DNA from 3 places in the Pseudarthrobacter sp. TE9888 genome. Region 1 is predicted to be linked to each of the others. Evidence: riboswitches for the same ligand, from Rfam matches in the RefSeq annotation. Region 1 holds a riboswitch; each other region holds the start of a gene.

Region 1 (7,543 bases):
TAGTCAATGCTGGACAGCAGGGCGGAGACATCGCTTGGCTCGATGGCCACGAAGGTGGCAATGCGCAGCTGGTTGCGGCCCAGCTTCCGGTAGGGCTCAGTGTCCACGATGCCGTTGGCGCGCAGGACCTTGGCTACAGCCGCCGCATCAACCGACTCGTCGAAGTCGATGGTGGCAATGACGTTGGAGCGTTCCTCCGCCTTGGCCACAAACGGGGTGGCGAACTCGGAGGCATCCGCCCAGCTGTAGATGCGTCCGGCGGAGTCGGCGGTGCGTGCGGCCGCGAAATCCAGGCCGCCGTTGGCGTTCAGCCACTGGACCTGGGCGTCCAGGGTGACCAGCGTGGACAGCGACGGCGTGTTGTACGTCTGGTTCAGGCGGGAGTTGTCGATCGCGGTCTGGAGATCCAGGAAGTCCGGGATCCAACGGTTGGCGGCCTTGATCCGTGCGGCACGCTCGATCGCGGCGGGGGAGAACAGGCCCAGCCACAGGCCGCCGTCGGAGGCGAAGTTCTTCTGCGGGGCGAAGTAGTAGACGTCGCTATGGGCAACGTCCACGTCCAGGCCGCCGGCCGCGGAGGTGGCGTCCACCAGGACCAGCGATCCCTCGTCGGCTCCGGAAACGCGCGTGACGGGGGCAGCCACACCGGTGGAGGTCTCGTTTTGGGGCCAGGCATAGACATCAACGCCGGCCTCGGCCTGGGCCGCCGGCCGCGTGCCCGGCTCGGACTTGATGATCGAGGACGCCTCCAGGAAGGGCGCCTTGTTGGTAGCGGCGGCGAACTTGGATCCGAACTCGCCGAAGGACAGGTGCTGGGCCTTCTTCTCCACGAGGCCGAAGCTGGCGACGTCCCAGAAAGCGGTGGAGCCGCCCACGCCGAGGACCACTTCATAGCCCTCCGGGGCGCGGAAGAACTGGCTCAGCCCTTCGCGGACAGATCCCACCAGGTTCTTGACCGGCGCCTGCCGGTGCGAGGTGCCGAGGATGGTCTTGGACGCTGCTGCCAACGCATCGATCTGTTCCTGGCGGACCTTGGACGGGCCGGCGCCGAACCGCCCATCCTTCGGCAGGAGGTCGGCGGGGATCGTGATGCTGGTGTCGCTCACAGGTGCTCCAATTCGGCGGGGACGAAAGTTTGGTCCGGACGGGCGGGTCATGGCTCGGCCGGCAGCAGGCGATGGCTGCGCAGCGGGCCTTCACCATTCTGCCTGAATGGCAGGGGCGGCGGGAGCCGGCGGGCCCAAAGTCCAGACATTGAGACGGGCCGCCCGTGCGGTACCGCAGGAAGCGCGGCTATTCGGACAAACTCAAAATAGGCTAAGCTGGCCCCCGAACTACCTCGCGGGAAGAGGCGATACGGTGGGACAACGCAAGGTACTGCGCTCGAGGAGCTGAGCTGGATGACGGATCTGATCGACACTACGGAGATGTACCTCAGGACCATCCTGGAGCTTGAGGAAGAAAACATCGTCGCCCTCCGGGCCCGTATTGCCGAGCGCCTGCGCCACTCCGGCCCCACCGTGTCCCAGACCATCGGCAGGATGGAACGCGACGGGCTCGTGGTCGTCTCCGGTGACCGGCACCTGGAACTTACGGACACAGGCCGCAAGCGGGCCACCGAGGTCATGCGCAAGCACCGGCTGGCCGAACGCCTGCTGGCCGACGTCATCGGCCTGGACTGGGCCTACGTGCATGACGAAGCCTGCCGCTGGGAACATGTCATGAGCGAGCGGGTCGAGCGGCGCATTTACGAAATGCTGGACCACCCCACCGAATCGCCCTACGGCAACCCCATCCCCGGGCTCGCCGCTTTGGGTGGACAGCCTGCCCGCGGTGGCGCCGACGGGGCCATCAGCCTGGTCGAGGCCATGAAGGGCTACGCTCCGGCCTCTGTTGTCACCATCAGCCGGCTCGCTGAACCAATCCAGGTGGAGCCGGAACTGCTGGCGCAACTTGACGAAGGCGGAATCCGGCCCGGTGCCGCAGTGGCGCTGGAACGCGTGGGTGATTACATCTCCGTGCGGGTCCCTGGCATCGAGGGCGCACTGGAGCTGCCGCCCGAGGTCGCCGCCCACGTTTTCGTTGCCGTGGCCCAGGCCTGACGCCCGGCTTTTTACCCCGACGAGGCACTTCCAAGCAAAGATAACGGAATTGTTACCTAGGGTCTTAAGGCCCTATAGTGGAACCATTCGTTGATACTTAAGCGTTACCCGATCCGGAGCCGAGCTCTGCCAGCGGATCGGGTGCACGAGTCGTTACTGGCAGAGGCGGGGGAACCACAAGCGGCAGCGGGGGACTGCCTTGGGGTGAAGTCCGTCAGCAGCAAGCCTCTCCAGTGAAGGATTCTTCCGGGAATACCCCTGTGCAGAAGCTTGCCGTGACGGGCCGGGTCCTTGATCTCTCTGACCCGAATCCGACAGCTAACTCCGCAGGCTTTTCCAGAGAGGAACCCTTCTTGACCACGCAGACCTCCAGGGGGCGCCGCCGCGCAGCCAGCCCCCCTTCGGCACCCCGGGTTGTCGAAGACGCAGCAGCGGAGCGCCCCCGCGATCTGCATCGCGACGCGCGCCGCCGCCGGGGGCCCCTGCGGCAGGTAACGGAATTCGCCGCCGCAAGCGGGATCGGCCAGAAGGCCGGAATCGCCCTGGCCGCCACCGGCCTGGTGCTGACGGTCACAGTGCCCGCCACCAGCCCGGTCATGGCCACTGATGCGTCCGGCAACGCGCCCCTGGCGGCATCCTCCGTCAGTCCGCAGCCGCAGATTTCCGCCGATATTGGCGCCCAGATCGACTTCAGCCGCTCGGCCGTGGTGACCCAGGCTGACCCCGACGGGAAGCTCAAGCAGCTCCTGAGCGCCCAGTCAGCGGGCTCGGTCACCCGGGCCGCGTCGGCCGGCACCCTGGCTGCACCACTTGCCACCCTCACCACCGCCTCACCGTTCGGATACCGGGTGAGCCCGATTACCGGCGGCTCCGGCGACTTCCACCGAGGCCAGGACTTCGTGGCGCAATGCGGGACGTCCGTCCTGGCCGCTGCGACCGGCACCGTTACCTTCGCGGGCTGGCACCAGTTCGGCGGCGGAAACCGGGTGGTCATCGACCATGGCAACGGGCTGGAAACCACGTACAACCACCTGTCGTCCTTCAACGTCAAGGTGGGCCAGACGGTCTCCCGTGGAGAAGTCGTGGCACTCAGCGGCACTACGGGTGCCTCCACCGGCTGCCACCTGCACTTCGAGGTGCAGGTCAACGGCGAAGTGGTCGATCCCATGGGCTGGCTGTAACCGAATGATTGCTCACTCTCAGATCGCAGTGACCTGCCGTGACCTGAATGTGACATTGAAACAAAACTGCTGTACCGTCTAACTCGCGTCAACTTTTCCGAAGTTGACGCTCTTGAGTGGATTGCCTAACTCTGCCACCGCTCAAGGTCCGTTCGCATTTCATCGTCTGGCAGGGGCGGGGGAACCAATTTTGGCCTTCTCTCCAGAAGGCCTTGGGGTTAAGTCACGAGCTTCCCAGGAAGCAGTGTGGCCGGGTGACTCCCATCCGAATCCGACAGCTCACCTCGCAGGCATTGGGAGAGGCTACCTTCGTGTCTTCACGCCATCATTCTGCGCGCCACCGTGCGCAAACGGTTCGCACCAGCCCCTTGGACGCCGTGTCCAGGGCCGTGAGTGCAAATGCCGGGACCGTAGGCCGCCAGGCTGCCGTAGTGGCAGCCGCATCGGGCCTCATCCTGAGCATGGGCCTGCCGGCAAACGCAGCTGACACCACCGCCGGTGTCTCTGCATCCACCGAGTCCGGCTCGGCACAGACTGCACTGGCCGTCACCGCTGCCCCCACGGCGACGGTTTCCTTCGAGCGCCCGGTCGTCAAGACCACCGCCGCTCCGAAGGTCGAAGCGGTGCGTCCCCAGTCCACCGCACCAGCCGAGCGCGCCGCCACCGCGACCGCAGGCCAGGACGCCGCTCCCGCCGCCAAGGCCGCCGAGACTGTGTCCGCCGCAACCTCCGGCATTGCAGCCATCGCCTACACCGGCATCGGCCACGCCTACGTGTGGGGCGGCACCAGCCCGGTCACCGGCTGGGACTGCTCCGGGTTCGTCCAGTGGGTCTACGCGCAGGCCGGGATCAGCATCCCCCGCACCAACGCGTGGAGCATCATGACCCCCACCTCCACCCCGCAGCCGGGCGACCTCGTTGTCCAGAATGGTGGCGCGCACGTAGGCATCTACGTCGGCAACGGCATGATGATCAGCGCGCTTAACCCCTCCCAGGGCACGCTGCTGCACTCGCCCGCAGCCACCGGTACCTCTTCGTACTACCACCTCAACAAGTAGTTCTTGGGCTTAGCGCTCCAAGGGCTATTTCTTTGCCCACAGCTTTTCCGCTAGAAACCAGATCCCCGTTCGGGATGCGCCGGCGTACCCCCAAGATGCCGGCGCGTCCAGCCCCCTTTGCCTGCCTACACGCGGTCCGAAGGAAAAACGAAAGAGAGAACTCATGACGACTCGTGCTACCGCACGGCACCGCGCCGAGGTCACCAAAACCAACTCGATCGCCATCATTGCCAAAGCTGTCAGCGACAACGCCGGTGGCATGGGCCGCCAGGCTGCTGTTATCGCTGCGGCTTCCGGCCTGGTCCTGACCAGCGGCCTCGCAGCCAACGCTGCCGACGCCAACGTCAAGCGCGATTCCGCTCCGGCGTCCCAGCTGGAAGTCGAATCCGCCGTCGACGCCCCGATTTCCGCAGCTTCCACCATTGCCATCAGCTACGAGAAGCCTGCCGTCACCACCACGCCGGCTCCCGTCGCAGAGCCTGAGCCCCAGGTCCAGGTGCAGGAAGCTGCTCCCGCTCCGGTGGCGCAGCCTGTTGCTGCTCCCAAGGCCACGGCCAAGGTTGTTACGGCCTCTGCTCCCACCGCTCCCGCCCCCCAGGTTTCCGCAAGCGGGAAGGGTGCAGCCATCCTCTCCGCCGCTTACGCCCAGCTCGGCGTGCACCAGGACTGCACCATGCTGGTGACCAACGCACTGGCCGCCGTCGGCATCCACTTCCACGACTGGCCGGCAGGCTACCTGTCGCTGGGTGACACCGTGCCCATGTCGCAGGCCCAGCCCGGCGACCTGCTGTACTACGCCGACGGTGGCGGCGGCATGGCCCACATCGCCGTTTACGCCGGTAACGGCATGGCCGTCCACGGCGGCTTCAACGGCAACGACACCGTGGTCTTCAGCGCCAATGTTGGCTCCGGACCGGTAGCCATCCGCGTACGTTAGGCATTCCCGTGCCGGCCTGAACCAGCGCCGGCCAGTGTACTGCTTGCCAAAGGACCCCCGCCAGCAAGGCGGGGGTCCTTTGCGCTTACTGGGGTTGCCGCCGCAGTCCCCGCCTTTTCCCTGTCCCGGGGACGGAATGGGCCTCCGGGGCGGCGATTACCTGATTTTGCACTTCTTTGTTTACTCTTGTGATGTCGATCCATAGCCCGGACATGCCGAGGGCAGCCGGCCCTCGTGCCCCTGACGGGTGCGGCCGTGAAGAGGTAAGTGCATGCGCACTCTCGTTCTGAATGCTGGATATGAACCGCTGGCGGTTATCACTTTCCGCCGGGCGCTGGTGCTTGTGCTCACGGGCAAGGCAAGCGTGGTTGCCGAGGGGGACGACCCGGTGGTGGGACCCACCGACGTCCTGGGCCGCCCGTCCGTGATCCTCCTCAACCGTTACATCCGGCCCCGGTACAACCACTCAACGGCAGTCAGCCGCAGGGGCGTACTCCGGCGGGACGGCCACAAATGTGCGTACTGCGGCAAGGCCGCGCACACAATCGACCACGTTCACCCAAAGTCGCGTGGGGGTGCCGATTCCTGGGAGAACCTGGTGGCCGCCTGCCTGCGGTGCAACAACGTCAAGGGTGACCACACTCCCGCCGAGATGGGGTGGACCCTTCGGTTTGTCCCCGAGCCCCCCCACGGGACGATCTGGCAGATCAAGGAACTGGAGAAGCCGACCCCCGCATGGGATCCCTTCCTGCTGCCGGAGCGCGCTGCCTGACTGTTTCCCGGCGCCTCCCGGCACCGGAACAGGTGCTGGTCGCTAGGCTGGGGGAGTGGACAAGAACAGCTTGGCTTTTGATGCCCTGATCCTTGCCGGGGGACGATCATCCCGCCTGGGCGGCATACCCAAGCAGTCGTTGGTCTTCCGTGGCCAAACCCTCCTGGAGCGCGCCGTTGCCGCGGCGGCCGGTGCCCGGCTGACCGTGGTTGTCGGCGATGCGGGAGGCCTGCCGGCTGAAGCCGGGGAGAGCCACCCGCTGCCCCTGTCGATCCGCCCCGCCGGCCTGCTGGCATGCCGGGAGGAGCCGGCCTTTTCTGGTCCCGCGGCTGCGATTGCCGCAGGCCTGGATACCTTGGCGAGGAACGGTGGAGGAGCCCCCTACTCCCTGGTGCTGGCGTGCGACATGCCGTTGGCCTACCAGGCGGTGGCAGTGCTGCGGGACGCACTGTTGCAGTCCGATGCCGGTGTCGGCCCGGGCGGGGTGGTGGCCTGTTCCGAAGACGGCAGGGTCCAGCCGCTGGCAGGCTTTTACAGCACGGCTGGGTTAAAAAGCTCCTGCGCCGCCCTGGCTTCACGCAACGCCCTGGTCAACGGCTCGGTCAGGGCTCTCCTTGCTAGTCTGGACGTGCAGCTTGTCACAGTCCCCGCCGGGTCCACCGCCGATGTGGACACCTGGGACGATGCTGCCGCGCTGGGTGTTGCCGCCGGGAACCAGCACGCAGGACAGTACCGGCGCACAGCCGGAGACAACGTGGGAGGCAAGTCGTGAAAAGCCAGGACGAGACGCTGGAAGAGTGGTGCCGCGCGCTCCTCCAGGCATACAAACTTGAGGACGTCCAGGTGGATGTCAACGCCGTGCTGGCCCTCGCGGGCGTCGCCGCCCACTCGGTTGTGCGGCCCGCGGCGCCGTTGACCACCTTCATCGCAGGCTTCGCCGCGGGACTGGCTGCCGCACCCGGCAGGGAGATGGATGCGGCATCGATGGACGCGGCACTGGCCGTTGCCCGTTCCCTGGCGGCCGACTACGACGCTGAAGCCGCCGGGACTCCCGGCGAATGACCGCAGAACCCCTTGACGGTCCTGGCGCGCCGCCGGGAGCAGAGGCTGAGGCGCGCGGGGGTGGAAGTGAACACACGCGTGCGGACCATCATCACGCAGCGCACACCTGGCAGGAAGCGCGCGAGGCTGCCTTCGACGCAGCAACGCCCATTCCGCCCGGCCCCGTTGGGCTGCGGATAGCCCTCGGCCGCAAGCTTGACCAGGACATCGTTGCCCTCCAGGACATGCCCCACTATGCCTCCTCAGCCATGGACGGCTGGGCAGTCAATGGAAGCGGCCCGTGGATCCCGGTGGAGGCCGGCACCCGGCTGGCGCCGCACCAGGCAAGCCCCATCGCCACCGGTGGCCTCATCCCGCCCGGTGCCAAGGCAGTGCTTCGCAGCGAGAACGCGGTCCTGGGGCAGGATGACGAGGGGCTGCCCGTCCTGATG
Region 2 (7,543 bases), 1.5 Mb from region 1:
GCGGCGGGCTCCGGCCCGGGCGCATCGCTTTCTGCCAGGGTCTTGTAGATGGTCCAGCCGACGGCGGTGAGCGGGACCGCCAGCAGGGCACCGATGACACCTGCGAGGGTGGCTCCAGCCGCCAGGGCCAGGATGATCACCAGTCCGTGGATCCGCAGTACCCGGCCCATGAAGAGGGGCTGCAGGATGTGGTGTTCAAACTGGTTGGCGGCCACCAGGAGCACCAGGACGATGAGCGCGGGAACAGGCCCATTTTCGACCAGGGCCACCAGCACGGCCAGGCTGCCCGCGGTGGTCGCGCCGATGATGGGAATGAAGCCGCCCAGGAAGACCACCGCTGCCAGGGGGACTGCCAACGGAACCCTCAGTACCAGGAGCCCGATCAGCACGATGACGGCGTCAATGGCGGCAATGACAAGGGTTCCCCGCACATATCCGCCAAGTACCACGATGCTGCGGTCGGCAGCGAGATGGGCCTTTCCCTGGCGTCTTCCGGGAAGGAAGCCGATCAGGAAGGCCCGGATCTGCTCCCCGTCCTTGAGGAAGAAGAACAGGATGACCGCCGTCAGTACCGTGCCGGCGGCAATCTCACCCGCTGTCCTCAACCCGGTCAGCGCGTCGGCCCCCAGGGTGCCCCCGGCCAGGAATTTCTGGAACTCCGCGCGGGCGGCATCGATCTGTTCGTTTGTCAGGGCGACGGGTCCGGTGGTGATGAATTGCTGCAACTGTCCGATTCCTGCTTCTGCCCGGGCCGCCAGCACGGAGGCTTCCTGGCGGACCAGGGCGATGATTCCACCCACCACGCCTGCGGCAATGGCCAGGATCAGCAGGAAGGACGACAGAACCGCCAGGGCGCGGGGCCAGCCGCGCGCCGCGAGCCAACGGACCGCGGGAGCCATCGCCGAGGCCAGGATCAATGCCACCAGGACCGGGATGGTGACGAGAGGAACCCGGACAGCCGCCGTCACCACCGTCCAGGCGAGCGCCAGCACGGCGAGCGTCTGGACGGCCCGTATGCTTGCCCGGCCCAGGCCATCGGTCCACAGCACCGACATCCTGGCGGTGAAGGACTGCGGACGGGACGGGCCTGCCGCGTCCCCGTTGGGAGGAACAATCCGTTCCATGGGCTTTCTCCTTGCCTGCCGTGTGCACCCAAGGTTCCATCGGCATTGGTTGGTCAGTATGCTTACTATTGTCTGCCCAACAGTCAACCAGAAAGGCACCATCATGACTGAACAAAACGTCCCCGACGATGAACTGGAAATCGTGGCGGAAGACGACGTCCTTCTGGATGAGAGCCCGGGCGCGGCGTCGTCCCTGGAACTGGACCCCGTAGCGGGGGAGCCGGACAACTATCCCGGTGCTGCCGAAAACAACCCGGACCGCTGGCAGGAAGACCCGTTGCTGCAGGACGAGGCCCGTCCGGACGGGGAGGAAGACTTCCCGAGCGACCAGGCACTGCGGGATGAAAGCGCCCAGGCGCGGTACCGCTCCGGCGATGAGCAGGTGCCGCCGGACGCCCCCACCCTTGGTGAAGCCGCCGCGGACGTCGATTTTGGGGAAGTCCCCACTGGCCTTGAGGCCGATGCCAGCGACGACGAGGAGAACTTTGGCGGCTCGCCCCTGAGCGAGTTCGAGCCTGACGACCTGGAACGCTAGCAACCCTGCCGGCCGGGAATCAGGCCCGGCCCGAAGGGGGAGGAGAACCATGCAATCCAAGGAACTGCTGCAGGAAGCCTTCGGCCGGCTCCCCGGCCTGGTCCGGCAGGCACTCGACGGCCTCGAGGCAGCGCAGCTGCAGCACCGCCCGGGCGGCCACGGCAATTCGATAGCCTGGCTGATCTGGCATACGGGCCGGGTCGAAGATGCGCAGGTAGCCTCCGCCGCGGGCCTGGAACAGGTCTGGATGGCGGAGGGATTCGTAGGCCGCTTTGGCCTTCCGCTCGGCGAGCGCGACACAGGCTATGGGCACTCCAGTGAGCAGGTCGATGCCGTCACGGCGCCCCGGGAACTGCTCCAGGAGTACTACGATGCGGTTCACCGCCAGACCGCCAGGGTGCTCGACGGCATCGGCGACTCCGACCTGGACCGCGTGGTTGACAGGCACTGGGATCCGCCGGTGACCTTTGGGGTGCGCCTCATCAGCATCCTGGGGGACTGCCTCCAGCATGTCGGCCAGGCAGCCTACGCGCGGGGCCTGCACCCGGGGACGGCGGACTCCCGGGGTGCGTGAACTGGCGATACTGGGCACCGCCTCCCAGGTCCCTACGCGGACCCGGAACCACAACGGTTGCTTTCTGCGGTGGGACGGCGCGGGCTTGCTCTTCGACCCCGGCGAGGGCACGCAGCGCCAGATGATCCACGCCGGCGTGGCGGCCGGCCACATCACCAGGATCTGCCTCACCCACGTGCACGGGGACCACTGCTACGGCCTGCCCGGGGTGCTGTCCCGCATGGCATTGGACCGCGTGCCGCACCCCGTCCATTTGCACTATCCGGCCTCCGGCGAGGCGGTGGTGCGGGCGCTGGTGTCGGTGAGTTCACCCGGCATCGACCTTCGGCTCCACCCGCATTCGGGACCCGGACCCGTGGCGGAAGGCCTGGAGGTCCGGCCGCTCAAGCACCGCATCGAGACGTTCGGCTACCTGCTCCGGGAGGCTGACGGGCAAACACTGTTGCCGGCGCGGTTGCGGGCGGCAGGAATTGCCGGCCCGGACGTGGGCCGGCTGCAACGCGACGGCGTCCTTGGGACAGCCAGGCTGGAGGACGTAAGCATCCCCAGGCCGGGCCAGCGCTTCGCCTTCATCATGGATACGGCGCCGTGCCCCGGCGCCGAAGAGCTGGCGGATGGGGCGGACCTGTTGGTCGCCGAGTCGACCTTCAGTGACGACGACGACCCCCTGGCAGGTCGGTACCTCCACCTCACTGCCGGGCAGGCGGGGGCCCTTGCGGCGTCCGCCGGCGCACGCACCCTGGTGCTCACCCACTTTTCCGCACGGTACGGTGACGACGTTTCCGTCCTGGCAGACCAGGCCCAGGCGCGGGCCCCGGGGGTTACCGTGATCGCCGCCAAGGACCTTGACCGCATCCCTGTTCCGCGGCGGCGGCAGCCGGCGCGGGAGGCTGCCGGCCCAACAACGGCGATAGGGTTAAACCATGACGGCAGCAGCTGAATCCACGGTCACGTTCGATGGCCGTTTCGCCCGGGAACTGGCGGAACTCGCCGTACCCTGGCGGGCCGAGGAAGCGCCCAGCCCGGAGCTTCTCGTCCTGAATGACAAACTGGCAGCAGACCTGGGCCTTGACCCGCAGTACCTGCGCAGCCCCGAGGGTGTGCGGCTTTTGGTGGGAAACCACGTTCCAGCGGGTGCCACACCTGTGGCACAGGCGTACGCCGGACATCAGTTTGGCGGGTACTCGCCGCTGCTCGGTGACGGACGGGCCCTGCTGCTGGGCGAGGTCACTGACCGGCGGGGCCGCCTCCTGGACGTCCACCTCAAAGGCTCGGGGCGGACGCCCTTCGCCCGCGCCGGGGATGGCCGTGCCGTCGTCGGGCCCATGCTGCGTGAATACATTGTCAGTGAGGCCATGCATGCACTGCACATTCCCACCACCCGTTCGCTCGCCGTGGTGGCCACCGGGCGGCAGGTCCGGCGCGATGATATGCTGCCCGGCGCCGTCCTGGCGCGGGTTGCGGGCAGCCACCTGCGCGTTGGCAGCTTCCAGTACGCGCGCGCAACCGAAAACATGGACCTCCTGAAGCGCCTGGCGGACCATGCCATCAGCAGGCACTACCCGCATGCGGCCGGTGCCGCCAACCCCTACCTTGCGCTGTTCGCCGCGGTCGTCTCCGCCCAGGCAGAGCTCATCGCCCGGTGGATGCTCGTCGGCTTCGTGCACGGGGTCATGAATACGGACAACATGACCATCTCAGGGGAGACCATCGATTACGGGCCCTGCGCGTTTATGGACGCCTTCAACCCCGCCGCCGTCTACAGTTCCATCGACGTCGGCGGACGCTATGCCTATGCCAACCAGCCGGTCCTGGCCGAATGGAACCTGGCCAGGCTCGCCGAGGCCATGCTGCCGCTGATTGACCAGGACCCGGAGAAAGCCGTGGCCCCGGCAGTGGAGGTCCTGGGCGGTTTCCGGGGCCAGTACAGCAAGGCCTGGACCCGCGGAATGACGGCCAAGATGGGCCTGGACAGCGCCGATGAAAACGGCGTTGCCGGGGCCCTGGTGGATGATGTCCTCGACATCCTCAAGGACGGACCCGTGGACTACACCCTGTTCTTCCGCAACCTGGGTAAAGCCGCCCGTGGAGACCGCCGGCCCGTGCGCGGCATGGTCCCTGACCTTGCCGCCCTCGATTCCTGGCTGGTGCGGTGGCACGAGCTCAAGCCGGCCGCGGAGCTGATGGACAGCGTGAATCCCGCGTACATTCCCCGGAATCACCTTGTGGAGGAGGCGCTGTCGGCAGCAACCGGCGGGGACCGGGGGCCGTTGCAGCAACTGCTGGCGGCTGTCAGCGACCCCTTCAATGAACGGCCCGGCCTCGAACGCTATCTTCAAGGGCCCCCTGAGGACTTCGGCAGCTACATGACGTTCTGCGGGACCTGACCGCGGCGGCCCGTCGAGTGCTTTAACGGCAGGAGGGTGGCAGCCGGTTTCCCGGCTGCCACCCTCCCACAACGGTCGGCACCGCCAAGCGGGCCGGACCGGCGAAGACTAGGCTACGCGCACTGCGGAGTACCCGCCGAGCCAGCTGATGGAGTGCACCTCCGTGTCGAAGCCGTTGACGCCGCCGCTGACAACCTGGCCGTTGCCTGCGTAAACGCCCACGTGGCCGGAGGTGATGATCAGGTCACCGGGGGCGGGAGCGCCCACCACCGTGCCGTACTGGAAGAACTGGGTGGGGGCCAGGTCGCCTACGGACTTGCCGACCGAGCGCAGTGCCTTCTCAACCATTGCGGTGCAGTCCTGCTGGACGCCCAGCTGGCTGTAGGCCGAGGCGAGGATCGCGGCTCCGGTGCCCGAGCCGGTAGTGGAAGCTACAGGCGTGGCGGAGGCGTAGGACATGTTCATGCCGGTGTTGGCCGGTGCGGTGGCGGCTGCCGCCTGCACGGGTGCTGCAGCAGGGGCCGGTGCCGGCGCTGCGGTGTAGCCGGCGCCGGGAATCTGGATCTGGTCGCCCGGGTAAATGACCGAGGACAGGCCAAGGCCGTTGGCGGACAGGACGTCATTGAGGTTGACGCCGTACGCCGCGGCAATGGCGCCGAGGGTGTCGCCGGAAACGACGGTGTGGACATTCCCTGCTGCAGCGGCAGGGGCTGCAGCCGGTGCCGGGGCGGTGGCCTGCATGCTGGTCTGTCCAGTGGTGTCCGGTGCGGTTACACCAGCGTGCGCCGGGGCGCCGACGCCGAACGCAATGCCGGACGCTGCTGCCACAGCAAGCGCCGGGCGGCCCAGTGAACGGGCCTGCGACTTGGCGGTTACGGCGAGGCCCTCGAGCACAATGGAGCGGGCCGGAGTCGCGCGGTGACGGGCTGGAATGGAATTTTTTGACACGGTTGATCGCCTCTCCCATGCCTGCGGGGTGAGCTGTCGGGTTCGGGCTGGAGATACCCGGCCGGAAGCGGCCCCGCGATGGAGGGAGGCGCTATCGACTTAACCCCTAGGCCACATGTGGCCGTGGAAACTTGGTTCCCCCGTCCCTGCCAACTGGAGCGGTTGGATCCCATGGTCAGCGGCAGGGCTCGGCATACTGACGGGAATGTCCCGTCTGGGAGGGACACCTGAAGACCCTAACCCATGTGCACGCCGATTGTCACATTTAGATAACATACGAGGCTGCCCTCTCGAATTGCGCAAACGTGTGGACGATAAGCCTGCTTGCGGTCTGACCTCGGCTGATGCCAGCGCCGCCGTTCACGGTAACAATGTGGAAACGGCTTCCTGTGTGACCCACCAATCCGCCGGTAAGCTTCGGGACTATGCCCCTGTTCGTGACCACCGCCAGGTTCCCTTTGCTCGGGAGCCTGGTGGCTGTTGCCCTGGCCGCCACCGTTGTCCTTCCGGCCGCTGCCGACGACCCGCCTCCGCCCGGCGGGTACCCCTCTTGGGCAGACGTGCAGGCGGCCCAGTCCTCGGAAGCTTCGAAGGCAGCGGAGATCACCACCATCAACGGGCTGCTGTCCGGCCTTGAAGCAGAGTCTGCGGCGGCAGGGGAAGCGGCCGTCCGCTCGGCGGCCGGGTATGCTGCCGCCGCCGCCGGGCTGCAGGCAGCTTCTTCCCGCCTGGAAACACTGTCCGGCCGGGCCGCCCAGGCCAACGCGGAGTTGGCGCGGTACCGGAAAGACCTCGGCGCCTTGGCAGTCGAGTCCTACAAGACCGGCGGAACCAACGCAGGGTTCTTCGTGGCGCTGGATGCCCTGGGAACCAACAGTGTCCAGGGACTCAACCTGGTAAAGCTCGTGGGGGACAAGACTGCGGCCCTGGTCGCTAAGGCGGCGGCTGCGGAAAAGGCCGCCGCCGCCCTTGCCGACCAGGAAAAGGTTGCCAGGAGCGAGCAGGAGCGGCTTTCCGCGGAGGCGAAGGCAACGTTGGATTCCGCCCGCGCGGCCCAGGATTCGCTGGCCCGGCAGGTCGCGGAGGAACAGCGGCATGGCGGCGAACTGACAGCCCAGCTCGCAGCCCTGAAGGGCACGACGGCGGCCCTTGAGGGTGAGTACCGCCAGGGCCAGGCGGCGCAGGCAGCCTACGAGGCGGCCCAGGCGGCCAAGCGCGCCGCCGCGGAGGAGCAGGCACGGCAGCAGGCGGAGGCGGCGGCCAGGGCTGCCGCCGCGGCGGCGCAGCAGCCGAAGGCGCCAGCGCCCGCAGCAAACCCTGCCCCGGCGGGTCCTGACCGGCCAGGCGGTGTCCAACCCGTTCCGGCCCCGCTTCCCGCCGTCGATCCCGGACCGGCCGCCCCGGAAGCGCCGGCCCTGCCGGTTCCGCCCGCCGTCGTCGTTCCTTCCATTCCCGGCGGCGCGGTGAACGATCCGGCCGGAGCGAAAAGCTACGCATCCGGGCGCCTGGCCGCCTTCGGGTGGGGCCAGGACCAGTTCCTGTGCCTGGCCCAGCTGTGGACCAAGGAGTCCAGCTGGCTGACCACCGCCACCAACGCCTACTCCGGTGCCTACGGAATAGCCCAGGCGCTGCCGCCGGGCAAGTACGCCAGCGCCGGCAGCGACTGGCTCACCAGCTACCGCACGCAGGTCGACTGGGGCCTTGGCTACATCAAGGACCGGTATGGTTCCCCGTGCGCGGCCTGGAACCACTCTGTGGCCCTGAACTGGTACTGATTGACGCGTTAGGCTGTTTCCATGCCTGATTTCGAACGGTTCCGCGCGCTGCTCGAAGAGGAGCGGGCGCGGCGCTTGGCACTGCTGCCGGCGCTGCGGGCAGATATCGAAGCCGCAAATTCGGCGCGCCAGGACTCCAATGTGGATGACGAGCACGATCCCGAGGGTGCCACCATTGCCTTCGAACTCTCCCAGGCTTC
Region 3 (7,543 bases), 160 kb from region 1:
GGCTGGTGGCTCGCGGCCGTGGAGCTGACGCCTGCCGGCATGCGGCCCTACATTGGCGGGTCGCAGGACAACTCCATCCTGGAGCTCACCCTTGGCTACAACGGGCTGGGGCGGCTGACGGGCGACGAGACGGGCAGTGTGGGCGGCGGCAACGGGTGGGGCGTCCCCGGCCTGTTCCGGATGTTCAACAGCGAGTTCGGGGGCCAGATAGCGTGGCTGCTTCCCTCCGCCCTGATCCTTGCGGCGGGCCTGCTGTGGGTGTGCCGGCGGGCACCGCGGACGGATCCGGTGCGTGCGTCGGTGGTGGCCTGGGGCTCGTGGGTCCTGGTGACGGGCCTGGTGTTCAGCTTCATGGCCGGCATCATCCACCCCTACTACGCGGTGGCGCTGGCGCCGGGAATTGCGGGGCTTACCGGCCTGGGCGCTGTCCTCCTGTGGCAGCACAGGCAGCAGCCGGCTGCTGCAATCCTGCTCGCGGCGGCGGTGGCAGCGGCCGCCCTGACGGCGTTTTCGCTGCTGGGCACCACATCGGCCTACGGTCCGTGGCTGCGCTGGCTGGTGCTGGCAGCAGGCCTGGCCGCGGCGGCCGGAGTGGGCCTCAACCGGTTCCTGGGCCGCCGCTCCCTGCTGCGGACGACGGCGGCGCTGGCCGTTGCTGCGTCGCTCGCCGGGCCGCTGGCCTACTCCGTCTCCACGGCGTCGGCGGCGCACAGCGGGGCAATCGTCAGCGCAGGACCCACGACAGGGTTCGGTGCGGGGCCGGGCGGCGCACCCGGTGGCGCCGGGGGCAACCGGAACGGATTCGGCCCCAGTGGCACCGGGAGCACGGGCAACGCGGCCCAAGGCACACCGGGACAAGGCACTCGAGGACAAGGCTTCCGGCAGCAAGGCACCCAAGGCGGCACGGGGTTTGCCGGGAACCGCAGCGGAGGCATGGGCGGGCTCCTGGGTGCCCCCACGCCGTCGGCCGACCTGGTCACCGCGCTCCAGGCCGGGGCGTCAAGCTACACCTGGGCCGCGGCCGTGGTGGGTTCCAACAACGCCGCCGGTTACCAACTGGCGACCGAACTTCCGGTCATGGCGGTGGGCGGCTTCAACGGCACCGACCCCTCCCCCACGCTGGCGCAGTTCCAGGAGCTGGTGTCCCAGGGAAGGATCCATTTCTTCATCGCGGGCGGAACCATGCGTTCCTCCAGCGGCTCGGATGAGGCAACCCGGATTACTGAGTGGGTGGCAGCCAATTTCCAGGCGCAGAGCATCGGCGGCACCACGGTGTACGCCCTGTCTGGCCAGTAGCGAAGCAGTCCGGCCCGGGCCGGAAGTCCCTGCGGGCCGGACTGCCTCAGGCCATCACTCCTCCGTTCGCGCTGCCGCAAACCGACGCGCTGGATCCGTGACTTCCGTTACCTAAACGTGACTTCCGCTTAATCTTCCTGTACCGTCGATTGGGTGCGGTCCCCGTTCGGACCGCATATCCCGGGTTGACGCCAAGCTCTGCCGCTTCCCCGGATTCCGATTGAGCAACGGCAGAGGCGGGGGACCCACCGTCCCGGGCAATAACTGCCCTTGGGGTTAAGCCAGTACGTGATTTTCATTCCGTACGGCCGGATGCCCTCATCCGAACCCGACAGCTAACTCCGCAGGTGTGAGAGGCGATCAATCATGTCCAAAAACACGGCAGAATCATGCCTGCACGCTAAACACAGGGCCAAGCAGCAGGCCAAGAAGACCACCCTCGGCCAGCGCGCCGCAGTTCTTGCGGCATCGTGCGCGGTGCTGGTGGGGGTAGGCGCGGCCGGACAGGCCACCAGCAGCATGGCCCCGGCGTCGTCCACCCAGTCAAACACGGCAGCAGCTGACGCCCAAATGAGCATCGAGAAGAGCGAAATCCGCTCCAACCCGGTGGAGAGCCCCGCTCCCGCAGCCATCAGCGTAGCGCCGCAGGCGGCTGAACCGGCTCCGGCAGCAGCGCCAGCGGCTCCCGCACCGGCAGCCCCTGCGCCTGCTCCCGCACCGGCGCCCGCCCCTGCCCCCGCACCTGAGCCTGCACCTGCCGTCGCGGTCAACGATCCTGCTGGCGCCCAGGCCTACGCGGCCGGCCAACTGGCCACATTCGGCTGGGGACCGGACCAGATGCAGTGCCTGCAGACCCTGTGGACCAAGGAATCCGACTGGACCACCACGGCCACCAATCCCAGCAGCGGGGCGTACGGAATCGTCCAGTCCCTTCCGGCCGAGAAGATGGCCAGCTCGGGCGCGGACTACCTCACCAACTACCGCACCCAGATCAACTGGGGCCTGGATTACATCAAGAAGAGCTACCAGTCCCCCTGCGGCGCACTGAGCTTCCACCTGGCGCACAACTGGTACTAGGCACCACTCCCCTGCCGCAACGCGACGAAGCGGCACCTTCAGCTGAGCCTTTCCAGCCTTGACGGCCGCCCGACGACGCGTCCCGGCCCCCGCCGTCGTACGCCTTGGAGTGGGGCCCGGCAGGGAATACCGCCTAGACTGCGGGCCGCATCCCGAGGGATGCGGCCCGCAGTGGTTTAAGGTGCAGGGCTCTGCGCCGTGCCTGCCCCGGGGTTACGCCACGGGACGTACTGGACAGACCACCTGTTGCCGTCCGGATCGGCGAAATACACGAAGTGGCCCCAGTCCTGGACGTCCACGTCACTGACATCCACGCCGTTGTTCTTCAGAAAGTCGTGAGCCGCGGTGATGTCGCTGACCACCAGCTGCAGGTTTGCTCCGGTGCCGGGAGGTGCGTCCGTCAATCCCTCGCCAATGCAGATGGAGCAGGCCGAACCGGGCGGCGTCAGCTGCACGAAGCGGATGTCGTCCGAGGGCCGCTCGTCGTAGTCGGCGTTGAAGCCCACCTTGTTGACGTAGAAATCCTTGGCGCGGTCAACGTCGGAGACGGGGACAAAGGCAAGTTCAAGTTTCCAGTCCATCCGCACAGGCTAGCGGCGGCACACCGGCCCGGAAAGGCCCAGCGCAAATGGGGCCGTCGAAAATGGCCCTTATCCCGACAGGTCGCGTCCTGAAAGGCGGGAGGCTACCCGGCGATGCCGTAGAGGCGGTCGCCGGCGTCGCCCAGTCCGGGAACGATGTAGGACTTCTCGTTGAGCTTCTCATCGATGGAGGCCAGGACGATGTGCACGTTGGCTTCGCCGAGTTCCTCCTCCAGCTTGGCCAGGCCCTCCGGAGCCGCGAGCAGGCAGATGCAAGTGACGTCCGAAGCGCCCCGCTTGAACAGGAACTTGATGGCCTCGCGCAGCGTGCCACCGGTGGCCAGCATGGGGTCCAGGACAAACACCTGCCGGCCGGTCAGGTCCTCGGGGAGGCGCTCGGCGTAGGTGATGATGTCCAGCGTTTCCTCATCCCGGGCCATGCCCAGGAAGCCCACCTCGGCGGTGGGGACCAGCTTGGTCATGCCCTCCAGCATGCCAAGGCCTGCCCGGAGGATGGGGACCACCAGCGGGGTGGGCTTGGTGAACGCCGTGCCGATGGTGGTGCTGACGGGTGTCTCGATGGTGACGGGCTCGGTGCGGACCTCCCGCGTGGCTTCGTAGGCCAGCAGGGTCACCAGCTCTTCCGTCAGCTGGCGGAAGACCGGCGACGGCGTGTTCTTGTCCCGCAGGACGGTGAGCTTGTGGGCGACCAAGGGGTGGTCAACAACGAGAGTACGCATCCCCCAAAACTATCATCCGGCGGTGTCCTTGTTATGGCCGCCGTGGGCGTGCTCACTGCCGCCGTCGCCCCTATGGTGCACTTCCTCGGCCACCACGTCGCGGACGATTGGACGGTCGAACGACGGCGCCGCACCGGCATGCTCCCGCCTGCGGACCAAGTGGAACAACCTGTGCGCCAGAATGACCACGCCCACCCAGGTCAGGCCGAGCAGCCACCCGGCCATGACATCGGTCAGCCAGTGGTGGCCGAGGAAGACGCGGCTCAGCCCCATGGCGATGATGAAAAGCGTGCCGGCCGTGATGGCCGAGACGCGGACCACCATGGCCTGGAACTGGAGGCAGATCAGGTACACCACCAGGCTGATCACCACGGTGGTGTTCAGGGTGTGGCCACTGGGGAAAGACGGTGAATCCTCGTAAGGGGGTACCGCATCCGCGTGGTCCGGGCGCGTGCGGCCCACCAGCTTCTTGCCGAACGTCGTGGCCATGATGGAGACGGCCGCTGCTCCGCCAATCAGGATGAGGGGCCGCCAGTTCCGGCTGAGGAAGGTCAGCCAGGCGGTGAGGATGCTGGCGAGGATGGGCATTCCGATTCCGCCGCCGATATTGGTGAAGCCGGTAACGAAAGCGTCGAGTCCGGGGCTGCGCAGGCTCTCTGAGAGGGCCAGGGCTGGCTTGTCCAGGTTGGCCAGGCCAGCGGAATCCACCACGTTGTCGTACACCTCGGCGCCCAGCAAGGCCAGGGATACGATGATCGCACCGCCCACGAGGAAGGTGAGGACCAGAGCCGCATACGGCTTGAACCAGAGACCTAGGCGATCCCGAAGAGTGTCCATGGTGCCTCCCGGCGTCGGTCAGTAACCTGAGTATCCTCGAAACTATCATTGAGCCATGCCGTTGCCCGATAAAGAACATCATGCCTGGATGGGCCTTGCGTTGACGGAAGCGCGCCGGGCACTCGCCACGGAGGATGTTCCCATTGGCGCCGTGGTGCTGGGGCCCGACGGCGGGGTGCTGGGTTCGGGCCGGAACCAGCGGGAGGAACTGGGCGACCCCACGGCCCACGCCGAGGTGGTGGCCATCCGGGAAGCCGCGGCCCGGCTGCAGGAACGGGCACGGCTCGGCGGCAGCAGCGGCGACGGCTGGCGGTTGTCCGATTGCACGCTGGTGGTCACGCTGGAACCCTGCGCCATGTGCGCCGGCGCGATCGTCCTGGCCCGGATCCCGCGGGTGGTGTTCGGGGCCTGGGACGAAAAAGCCGGCGCTGCCGGTTCGGTGTTCGACATCCTCCGCGAACGCCGGCTCAACCACTGGGTTGAGGTGTACCCGGGAGTGCGCGAGGAAGAGTGCGCCTTATTGTTGCGGGAGTTTTTCGCGGGACACCGTAGCAACAGCGAACAGCACTAGTCCCGAAATCGGCTAGGTCTCCAGACCCGCTGTCAGTCGCGACCCGCCAGCAGGACCAGCACCTCCCTGGCGGTACTGCTCCAGCCCGGAAGCCTCGTCCGCGCTTCCAGCGCTGTTGCGCGCCAGCTTTCGCTCTTGTCCGGGTCCTGAAGCCAGTGGCGCAGGACTTCGGCCAGCAGGCCCGGGCTCTCGTGCCCGCCTTCCGGGAGTGGCAGCACTGCCCCGGGAAGGCGGGGGCCGCCGTCGGCCGCTGATAATCCTGCCAGCCCCAGCGCCTCCACTGCCCCTGTCCCTTCCCGGACAATCACGGGGATGCCGTGGGCCAAGGACTCGGTGACCACCATTCCGAATGCCTCCGCCCGGGACAGCAAGAGGGTGAGGTCGGTCTGCGCCCATTCAGCTTCCAGCGTTTCACCGGCCAGCTCGCCGGTGAGCCGGACCCGTTCCTGCAGCCCGTTCTCCGTGATGGCAGCCCGGACTTCGCGTGCATAGTTGGGGTCTGCCTGGTCCGAGCCCACCAGGGAGGCAGTCCAGGGCAGATCCTGGATTTGGGCGAGTGCTTGCACGGCCAGCAGCTGGTCCTTGTTGGGCAGCAAGGCGGCCACCACCGCCAAGTGCGGGGGCGTGGAACCGCCGGCCTGGGCTGCGGGGTCCACTCCGGGCAGTGCAACATGCCCCTGCCCGTACCCTCTCTGCGCAAGTACAGTTGCCGCCCAGGTGCTGGTGCAGATCACCCCCGTTGCTGCCAGGAGAGCCCTGGCTTCATGGTCCAGCGCCAAGGCACCGGAACCTTCCGGTACCGGCATATGCACCAGGACCCATGTGTCCTGCCCTGCCCGGGCCGCGGCTTCCAGTTCAGCGGGCGCACCAACGGCCACCAGCCCGTCGACGAGCACCACTGCAGGACGGACGTTTTCCCCGAGAAGGTCCCCGAGCCGGCGTCGCTCGGTTGTGCCGGCAAGCGGCCAGTCCCCCTCAACGCTGATGACGTCCACCGACGCGCCGCGCCCCCGCAACCCAGCAACCAGGTGTGCGTTATAGACGTTGCCGCCCGAGCTGTGGCGGATATTGCCGGGCACGAGCAGGCGGATGTGGCGCATTGTCAGGCAGTGAGGTCCAGGGAATAGGAGGCCCACGCATCCGGGTTCTCGCGCAGGGTGACATCGAGGCCGGCAAGCTCGCGGCCGTCGTCGCTGTCCTTGATCCGGGTGGCAACTTTTTTTGCGATGTACTCGGCCAGCGCCTCCGTGGTGCTGAGCTGGCCTTCGAAGTCCGGATGCTCGTCCAGGTTTTTGTAGTTCAGGCCGGCAAGCACTTCCTCGATGATGGTTCCGGCGGCGCCGATATCGAGGACGATTGCGTCATCGTTCAGTGCGCGGCGGCGGAAGGTCACCTCGGCAACGAAGGTTGCCCCGTGGAGTCCCTGGGCAGGTCCGAAGGCTTTTCGGGGGAGGCTGTGGGCGATCATGAAATGGCGGCGGACAGTAAGGCTGAACATGGGTTACCTCAAGTTTTCGGAATCGTGGGCGGCGGGGCTGGGTGCTTGCTTTGGGGCCGGGTATTCGACGACGTGGCACAGGGCTTCCAGGGTGCCGTCCGCCAGGCTTTGGACGACGCCGGGCAGGTCTTCGAACCGGGAGGAACCGGTCAGGAAGGCGTCGAAGACGGGGTCTTTGAGCAGCGAAACTGCCAGGTCCAGGCGGTCGGCATTGGTGCGGCGGTGGCGCCGGGCCCGGGCCACGGTACCAACCTGGCTGGCCCGGATGGACAGTCGCCGGGCATGGAAGTCCTCCCCCAGCGGCACAGTGACTTCCCGGTTGGCGTACCAGGACATTTCGATCACGTCGCCCTCATCGCCGGCCAACTGCAGGCTGCGTTCCAGGCCCTCCTGGGAGGCCGAGCAGTGGAACACGATGTCGGAGTCGGCCAGGGCGTCGTCGGGGTGTGCGAAGTCCACCCCCAGGGCGTCCGCGAGCTGCTTCCTTCCCGCGTCCAGGTCCACAAGCTGCAGCCGTTGCAGCGGGAAGGTGCGCAGGAGCGTGGCGACCATGCCGCCCACCAGCCCGGCACCGACGACGGCGATCCTGTCCCCCAGCCTTGGCCCGGCTTCCCACAGGGCATTGACCGCCGTTTCCACTGTCCCGGTGAGGACCGCGCGCCGGGAGGGAACGTCGTCGGGAATCCTGGTCAGGGATTCCACCGGGACCACGTAGAGGTCCTGGTGCGGGTTGAGGCAGAACACGCGCTGGCCCTTCCACCCCTCTGGCCCTTCCTCCACGATTCCGACCGACAAGTAACCGAATTTCACTGGCCCGGGAAACTGGCCTTCCTGGTGCGGGGCCCGCATTTCCTCCGCTACCCGCGGTGGCACCGCCCCGGCATGGACCACCATTTCGGTGCCCTTGCTGATGCCGGAGTAGAGGGTACGGACCAGCGCTTCA

What was found. Region 1 has a riboswitch for cyclic di-AMP ahead of ACZ9J7_RS11285 (M23 family metallopeptidase). Riboswitches for the same ligand answer to the same signal wherever they lie in the genome.
Region 2: it holds a riboswitch for cyclic di-AMP, as region 1 does, so the genes downstream of both, ACZ9J7_RS18000 (LysM peptidoglycan-binding domain-containing protein) here and ACZ9J7_RS11285 (M23 family metallopeptidase) in region 1, are expected to answer to the same signal.
Region 3: it holds a riboswitch for cyclic di-AMP, as region 1 does, so the genes downstream of both, ACZ9J7_RS10645 (aggregation-promoting factor C-terminal-like domain-containing protein) here and ACZ9J7_RS11285 (M23 family metallopeptidase) in region 1, are expected to answer to the same signal.

The regions. Positions count from the first base shown of each region.
Region 1 is NZ_JBWBRD010000002.1:2,282,799-2,290,341, forward strand. It holds gene serC (phosphoserine transaminase) at 1-1,106, opposite strand, end outside; gene ACZ9J7_RS11280 (iron-dependent transcriptional repressor DtxR) at 1,401-2,102, shown strand; cyclic di-AMP (ydaO/yuaA leader) riboswitch at 2,241-2,451, shown strand; gene ACZ9J7_RS11285 (M23 family metallopeptidase) at 2,456-3,283, shown strand; cyclic di-AMP (ydaO/yuaA leader) riboswitch at 3,412-3,590, shown strand; gene ACZ9J7_RS11290 (C40 family peptidase) at 3,661-4,341, shown strand; gene ACZ9J7_RS11295 (C40 family peptidase) at 4,505-5,278, shown strand; gene ACZ9J7_RS11300 (HNH endonuclease) at 5,550-6,050, shown strand; gene mobA (molybdenum cofactor guanylyltransferase) at 6,106-6,822, shown strand; gene ACZ9J7_RS11310 (DUF6457 domain-containing protein) at 6,819-7,112, shown strand; gene ACZ9J7_RS11315 (molybdopterin molybdotransferase MoeA) at 7,109-7,543, shown strand, end outside.
Region 2 is NZ_JBWBRD010000002.1:3,778,532-3,786,074, reverse strand. It holds gene ACZ9J7_RS18025 (AI-2E family transporter) at 1-1,124, opposite strand, end outside; gene ACZ9J7_RS18020 (hypothetical protein) at 1,228-1,659, shown strand; gene ACZ9J7_RS18015 (mycothiol transferase) at 1,709-2,233, shown strand; gene ACZ9J7_RS18010 (ribonuclease Z) at 2,226-3,173, shown strand; gene ACZ9J7_RS18005 (protein adenylyltransferase SelO) at 3,157-4,620, shown strand; gene ACZ9J7_RS18000 (LysM peptidoglycan-binding domain-containing protein) at 4,729-5,568, opposite strand; cyclic di-AMP (ydaO/yuaA leader) riboswitch at 5,572-5,742, opposite strand; gene ACZ9J7_RS17995 (aggregation-promoting factor C-terminal-like domain-containing protein) at 5,994-7,343, shown strand; gene ACZ9J7_RS17990 (TraR/DksA family transcriptional regulator) at 7,365-7,543, shown strand, end outside.
Region 3 is NZ_JBWBRD010000002.1:2,125,563-2,133,105, reverse strand. It holds gene ACZ9J7_RS10650 (ArnT family glycosyltransferase) at 1-1,296, shown strand, start outside; cyclic di-AMP (ydaO/yuaA leader) riboswitch at 1,494-1,657, shown strand; gene ACZ9J7_RS10645 (aggregation-promoting factor C-terminal-like domain-containing protein) at 1,663-2,373, shown strand; gene ACZ9J7_RS10640 (VOC family protein) at 2,550-2,954, opposite strand; gene upp (uracil phosphoribosyltransferase) at 3,059-3,694, opposite strand; gene ACZ9J7_RS10630 (phosphatase PAP2 family protein) at 3,707-4,531, opposite strand; gene ACZ9J7_RS10625 (nucleoside deaminase) at 4,587-5,102, shown strand; gene ACZ9J7_RS10620 (glycosyltransferase family 4 protein) at 5,135-6,202, opposite strand; gene ACZ9J7_RS10615 (6-pyruvoyl trahydropterin synthase family protein) at 6,205-6,600, opposite strand; gene ACZ9J7_RS10610 (zinc-dependent alcohol dehydrogenase) at 6,604-7,543, opposite strand, start outside.